One region of the Paenibacillus sp. FSL R7-0216 genome, then DNA from elsewhere that is predicted to be linked to it. Evidence: riboswitches for the same ligand, from Rfam matches in the RefSeq annotation. Region 1 holds a riboswitch; each other region holds the start of a gene.
What was found. A riboswitch is a leader RNA that binds a small molecule or an ion and turns the genes downstream of it on or off. The one in region 1 is predicted to bind cyclic di-AMP.

Region 2: it holds a riboswitch for cyclic di-AMP, as region 1 does, so the genes downstream of both, MKZ15_RS01965 (APC family permease) here and MKZ15_RS18425 (hypothetical protein) in region 1, are expected to answer to the same signal.
Region 3: it holds a riboswitch for cyclic di-AMP, as region 1 does, so the genes downstream of both, MKZ15_RS00580 (C40 family peptidase) here and MKZ15_RS18425 (hypothetical protein) in region 1, are expected to answer to the same signal.

Annotation. Positions count from the first base shown of each region.
Region 1 is NZ_CP150222.1:4,030,519-4,032,777, reverse strand. It holds gene MKZ15_RS18430 (hypothetical protein) at 1-116, opposite strand, end outside; cyclic di-AMP (ydaO/yuaA leader) riboswitch at 375-554, shown strand; cyclic di-AMP (ydaO/yuaA leader) riboswitch at 663-838, shown strand; gene MKZ15_RS18425 (hypothetical protein) at 956-1,357, shown strand; gene MKZ15_RS18420 (hypothetical protein) at 1,376-1,483, shown strand; gene kdpA (potassium-transporting ATPase subunit KdpA) at 1,592-2,259, shown strand, end outside.
Region 2 is NZ_CP150222.1:445,335-447,593, forward strand. It holds gene MKZ15_RS01955 (DsrE family protein) at 1-53, shown strand, start outside; gene MKZ15_RS01960 (metalloregulator ArsR/SmtB family transcription factor) at 109-441, opposite strand; cyclic di-AMP (ydaO/yuaA leader) riboswitch at 703-878, shown strand; gene MKZ15_RS01965 (APC family permease) at 1,037-2,259, shown strand, end outside.
Region 3 is NZ_CP150222.1:126,043-128,301, forward strand. It holds gene MKZ15_RS00575 (GNAT family N-acetyltransferase) at 157-654, opposite strand; gene MKZ15_RS00580 (C40 family peptidase) at 915-1,406, opposite strand; cyclic di-AMP (ydaO/yuaA leader) riboswitch at 1,411-1,765, opposite strand; gene MKZ15_RS00585 (C40 family peptidase) at 2,006-2,259, opposite strand, start outside.

The DNA.
Region 1 (2,259 bases):
AGGACGAGATGATCGGTACCCCATAACAGCGCCGCATGGACCGGCATCTGGTTCCCATTCGGCAAGTTCAGGTTTAGCGGCAGCGGCATCAGTCCGGGTGTGTTCGTTTGTTTCATGTAATCTCCTCCTCGTTGTTCAAGCTTAGTTTATCTGCGCAAAATCGTAGCAGAGACTGGGGCGGAGGACAAGTCCTAGCCGGATTTCAAGTAAGGGTCTGCGATAGAGGTAATCGTAGAGAAAGGCGTTTTTTATCCTTTGAAAACGCTAAAAACGACGAAATTATAAGGTTTTTCATCTCAAATTTGCGTTTGGTCCAGCTTTACAAAGAACAAGCGCAAGCGTAATATTCGACTCATGAAATGATTCCAATAAAACAATCAGTATCGCTTAATTTCCGATCAGGAAAACGGGGGAACCAATGATCGCTGCCGATGTGAGAGTCGGCGGAACGGTCCGGGGTGAATCTCCTGCGGCAGGCGCTTGCCGCAGGAGTAGGGCGACTCTCACCGCCCGAATCCGACAGCTAACCTCGTCAGCGAAGGGAGAGAGGATGATGGACTTGTCATGGCGAGCCACAGGGATATCCTCTGTGGTTTTCTTATGCCTATTCATGAAAGGGAAGAAAGTGTTACATTAACAATTAAGAAGAAAATTAACAATCTATTTGCATCACACTGAATCCTTCCGATGCGAAGGAACGGGGGACCCATTCGGGCGGAGCGCAGGTCGCGCTTACCGCCTATGGGGCGAATCCTGGCGATAGTTGCGTATCGCGAGGTAGGGCGTCTCTCGCGCCCGAGCCCGTCAGCTAACCTCGTAAGTGCAGACGAGAGAGGAAACCTTATAGCGCGATTCCTAAAGCATAGAATACATTCATGCTGGAAGCCCGCGAAGATTCCCTCTTCCCAGGCTTCTTTTTTGATGCCTAATTTCTGAATCAGGAGGAATACAAGAAGTGGGCACTTTTGAATACGCGCTGGTGACGCTTACGAATCCATTGGCGGTAGATTTCATCAGAACGATGAAGTACCGCGAAATCCCGTTTGCACTGATGGTCAACAATGATAGAAGCCGCCAGGAGGCGATAGACCGTGGGATAGAGCACGTCATTCTAGTGGATACTACTAAACGCAAAAACAAGGTCGTACCTGATATCCCCATCGGGACGGTGTATATCTTCGAAGAATCTCTGACACTAACCTGCCGATATTTGCAATTCTGCCGTCCATGGACGTCGAAGCCGATTTATGTCATTACGCAAAAGATGCATCCTGGCGCGGTTTATAAAAAGCTTGGCGCTAACTATGTGATTTATACGAAGGGAAAAGACGTATCGTTTATTCTGCACAATGAGTAAAGGAGGATCCGATCGACGATGATGGACATTTTCATGATCGGCTTAATTATCGTTATGGTTTGCATGATGGCAGGTCTGGCAACTTGGGCTTCCAAAGCGATTTCGGAGGGTGGAGATCAGCGATGATGTGGGGACTTGGCATCTTAATCGTGGCGGTTTTTGTTTATTTGGGGTATGCGCTGCTGAACCCGGAGAAGTTTTAACATTTGCCTTTCGGAGGGATAAGACGTGACTATCTACAGTTGGATTGCCATACTCGTTACTTTGGGCCTCGCGGTAATCGTCGCCAGACCGGCCGGTCTATACTTGGCCAAAGCGTTTGACTATGAAAAGAACGGTCTGGACCGGTGGTTCGGACCTGTTGAAGGAGTAATATTCCGTGCCAGCGGCATCCGTCAGGAGAATCAGACCTGGAAGAAGTATGCTTTATCCGCGGTGCTGAGCAATTTGGCGATGATGCTGATCGTCTATCTGATTTTTCGGCTGCAAGGGTTCCTGCCGCTGAATCCGAGCGGGGTTTCAAACATGGAGCCGACGCTCGCCTTCAATACGGTGATTGCCTTCATGACCAATACGGATCTGCAGCATTACAGCGGGGAAAGCGGACTGTCTTACCTTTCGCAGATGATCGGGATCGTATTCATGATGTTCACTTCGACGGCGACCGGCGTCGCCGCGGCGATGGCATTTATTCGCGGCTTGGCCGGCAAACCGATCGGCAGTTTCTTCGTGGATCTGGTTCGTGCGATCACCCGGGTTCTGCTGCCGGTATCGTTCATTTCGGCTTTAATATTCGTAGCGTTGGGCGTACCGCAAACTATGGCATCAACGGCGATCGCCCACACCCTTCAGGGGACAGAGCAACCTATCGCCCGGGGGCCGATTGCCTCGTTCTTGTCGAT
Region 2 (2,259 bases), 1.6 Mb from region 1:
TGGGGCGTTTTATGGAACTGGCTGCGCAATATGAGGTCTTGACGCTGGCTTGATCTCGGCTGAAATCATCAAAGAAACACCGTAAGAAATACGGCATTTGCCGTTTTCTTACGGTGTTTTTTGTTGATCCGGGCTTTGAATTTCCTGTAAGTATTCGTCAAGCCGGTTAAACCGCTCTTCCCACAAGTTTCGGAACGAGGCGATCCACTCGTCCAACTCCTGCAGGGGTTCCGGCCGAAGCCGGTAAATCCGGCGATTCGCAACAGGTTGAACCTCGACGATGCGGGCTTCATTCAGCACCTTGAGATGCTTCGATACCTGCGGCTGCCGGACTTGGAGCCGATCCGCGATTTCTCCTACGGTTAGGGGGCCGTATCGCAGCAGTTCAACCATTTCCAGTCGATGGGGTTCGGCAAGCGCGCTCAAAGTTGCAGTGTTCATCGGTCTCACTTCCTTGTTTCGAGTATAACTTATTTAGCCGCAAATATTCCAGTAGGGGAATATGAATAATTCACGTCACTATCGGCCATCGTCTTATTTCCTCGTAATTTCAAGTCCGTACGAAATAATTAGCGTAGAAGAGCGATGTATACGCTTACCTCGACAATGCGGATCGCATTTCGTTGCCAATCCGCCTTAAACTCATCTTTACACTTTTTAGGGCGGGGAGTATGATTCATCAGTGGTAATTTTTATATGGCAAATACCTGATCGCTGAATTCTTTATTCAGTAAGAAACGGGGGAACCAACCGAAACGGGGCTTTGAGGCTTCGTTTCTGGGGTGAATCGCTTGTTTTGGCCATCCTGGCTATGAGCGTAGGGCTGCTTTCGTGCCCGAATCCGTCAGCTAACTCCGTAAGCGTCCGAAAGAGGGAATTGTCGCGGATATTCGCTTGAGTTTCAAAAAAGCGGCCGCGGGAAGGTCCAACTTTCCTGCGGCCTTTTTGTGTTGTTCTCTGCGGGAATGGGGAGCCTATAGAACCACGAATGGATAGAGACATAGGGCTATTTAGGGGAAGAAGAGAGGAAATCACCATGGTGAACAAAATTAAGCGAGTACTGATCGGCAGACCGATGAAAAGTGCCGAAATTGAAGGGGAGAAACTGAGCAAGCTCAAGGCGTTGGCGGTACTGTCCTCGGACGCGTTATCGTCTGTGGCTTACGGGACGGAACAGATTCTGATCGTCTTGATGGCGGCGGGATTTTCGGCCGTTTGGTATTCCATCCCGATCTCGTTTGCGGTTCTTGGGCTTTTACTTATTCTGATTTTGTCGTATCGGCAAACGATTTTCTCATACCCCGCCGGGGGCGGGGCTTATATCGTGGCGATGGATAACCTTGGGCGATCGACAGGTTTGCTGGCCGGCGGCTCGCTCCTGGTCGATTATGTTCTGACGGTGGCGGTCAGCTCGTCGGCGGGAACGGATGCCATTACATCCGCCTTCCCGGCGCTGCATGATCAACGGGTGTTGATTGCGCTGCTAATGATCACCTTATTAACGCTAATGAATCTTCGAGGGGTAACGGAGTCGGCATCCGTATTGGCTGTTCCGGTATATCTGTTTGTCGCGTCCATCTTTGTTCTGATCCTGTCGGGGTTGTTTAAATATTTGACTGGTGGAATTCACGCGAGCGTGCCCGAGATGGGGACGGCGGTTTCCGATATTAGTCTGTTCCTGCTGCTCAAGGCGTTCAGTTCCGGCTGTTCGGCCTTAACCGGGGTTGAGGCGGTTTCCAACGCCATCCCGAACTTCAAGCAGCCGGCCGAACGTAATGCTGCAGCTACGCTGGTGATGATGGGTGTCATTCTCTGCACCATGTTTATCGGAATCAGTGCGCTGGCCTATTGGTACGGTATCGCTCCTGATCCGAAAGCAACCGTTGTCTCGCAGATAGCCGAGTCGACCTTCGGCCGGGGTGCTTTATACTACGTCATCCAGGCGATTACGGCGCTGATCCTGTTCCTGGCCGCCAATACGGCCTACTCAGCCTTTCCATTGCTGGCGTTTATGCTGGCCAAAGACAAGTACATGCCGCATGCGTTTATGGTGCGCGGGGACCGGCTCGGTTTTTCGAACGGGATTATTTTCCTTGGCGTGGCTTCGGCGTTGCTGGTTCTCGGGTTCCATGGCAACACGGAGAGCTTGATTCCGTTATACGCAGTTGGCGTATTTATTCCGTTCACCTTGTCACAGCTCGGGATGATGATTCGATGGCTGAAGCTGAAGCCGCAAGGATGGGTGTTCCGGTTTGTCAT
Region 3 (2,259 bases), 1.3 Mb from region 1:
CCCCTCCTATGTATGCTACCTATCCATTATAACGGAACACGCGGTCCGATCATAGTCTTTGTGTCAAAATTAGGAACAAAAATAATTACATTCGCCGGAAATATGTGCCTTATCTCATTGCGTTGCTCAAAGTGAGGTGTATAAAGGGGCTTGCCCTTATTCAGGCAGCCCCTTGTGTACCATGCAGTAAAACGGTTTGGACACCCCGCCAGGCGTCATCTTCTCGTAAAGGTCGGTAATGACGAATCCGGCCTTTTGATAGGCTCGAATCGCTCGGGTGTTCCAGGTGAGCACCTCAAGGTCGATTTGATTGTCCGGTTTGCGGTGCCGGGCTTCCTCTACGATGGTTCTTACGAAGAGTTTGCCTAGTCCATGACCGCAAAGATCAGGCTTCATGCCGATGCCGAGCCGGGTCACCCCCTCCATCGGGAAGTATTGGGCAAAGCCCGCCAGCTCGCCGGCTTCATTCAACACGGAGACATACTGCTCGGCACGGATTGCCGGATTCCCAAACTCTACATCGAGCGCTTTCATTTGATCCCAGGGCAGCCAGCTGTAAATATCGTAAGGAGAATCGTAACGCCAAGTGCAAATTTCCGCGCCATGCGGTTCTTCCATTGGCACGATTCGAAACGTAGACTTCGCTTGATCCATATTGCCCCTCCTTTGGTAGAGGTAAATCCGTCGTAGTTTCTCTATTACCCTCACAATAGCCGGATTTACGCAGCTTGTAAAGGCTTTTGCCGATAGGAGGGAATTCATGGATTTTCAGCGGATTTCCAACTTTCCGGTAACCTTTTTGCCGGACGTCTCGTTATATAGATAAGGCCACGAACATAAAAAGACCGCAAGCTGTTCCGAGTCGGAAACGCGGCTTGCGGCGAGAGACAATGAACTTGACGAATCCCGGGTGATCAGGATTCCGTAGCGTAAACAGAATAACCGTATTTACTGAGAACACGCTTCGCGCCAACGTAGCGGTTCTGGTAGTAGCTGTTGCTTAACTTGTCGATGCGGATGCCTTTGGATGAGGACGCGTGGGCGAATTCCCCTTCGCCAACGTAAACACCGACATGCGATACCTTGCCGGTCCCCGTGGTTTTGAAGAAAACGAGGTCACCTGCTTGGAGTTCTTTCTTCGATACCGGCGTCCCTTGCTTATATTGGGCGGCCGACACGCGTGCGAGCTTGATGCCCATTTGGCTGAACACATACCGGGTAAAACCGGAGCAATCGAATCCCGTTGTCGTGGTGCCCCCAAATTTATAAGGCGTCCCGTATACGGAATCTACGATACTGGCTAGCGGCGTTGTTTCCGTGGCTTCCGCGTCGGCAAAGGCGCTCCCTGCCCCCAAGGTGAACAGAAGGGCCAAACTCGTTACCGCTGCTGTCAAAGTCTTTCTCAAGATGTCATACTCCTTCCAAGGCCTACGAGGTTAGCTTATGGATTCGGTTGAAGGTTCCCTATGATCTCACTATAGAGGTAGGTTAAATAGTTATCTTCAGATCACGAAGCAGCTCAAGATGAGGATTCGGCATCGAATCTTGAATTCAGCCGGGCCTTCCGCTGCTCACGTAGCTTTCAGCTACGCTGCGCTGCTCAGCCCCTAGCTTCATCCAACCTTCTCGGTGCTCCAAACCTGACTATTTAACCTTGATTGGAAAGGCAGTTCAAAAAGGCTTCTTTCCATCACGAAGCAGATCAATTCACCCTTTGGTGGGTCCCCCGTTTCCCGGGTGCCTGGGAATTCGGCATTTCATTGTAGGTTGCACCCAAGATGCTGCACAAGAACAGTTACAAGAATCATTACAAAGTTGTTACTATTTACGTTTTTCATTTTACCAAAGGCGTCCAGAGTTGACAAGTTTGTAGGGAAAAAGGCTTCTTTTGGCCTGTTTTGACGAAGGATTTCGTGGGTAATGGTTCCTAAGGAGCGGAGCGAGGAGAAAGAAAAAACCCGCAGAGACGTTGTTATCAACATCCCCACGGGCTTCGTGGTTTTACTTATTGAACATCATCGTGCTCAGCAACTTCACCGGTCACATCTTCATACTTGTCGTTGCTCATGATCCGTTTGGCTCCAACGTAACGCTCGACGTAATACTTATCGCTTAATTTGCTGATGACTACGCCCTTGGAGGAGGAAGCATGAGCAAATTTGCCGTCGCCGACGTAGATGCCGACATGAGAAATGCCTTTACCGGAAGTATTGAAGAAGACCAGATCGCCGGCGATCAATTCGCTTTTCTCAACGGCGG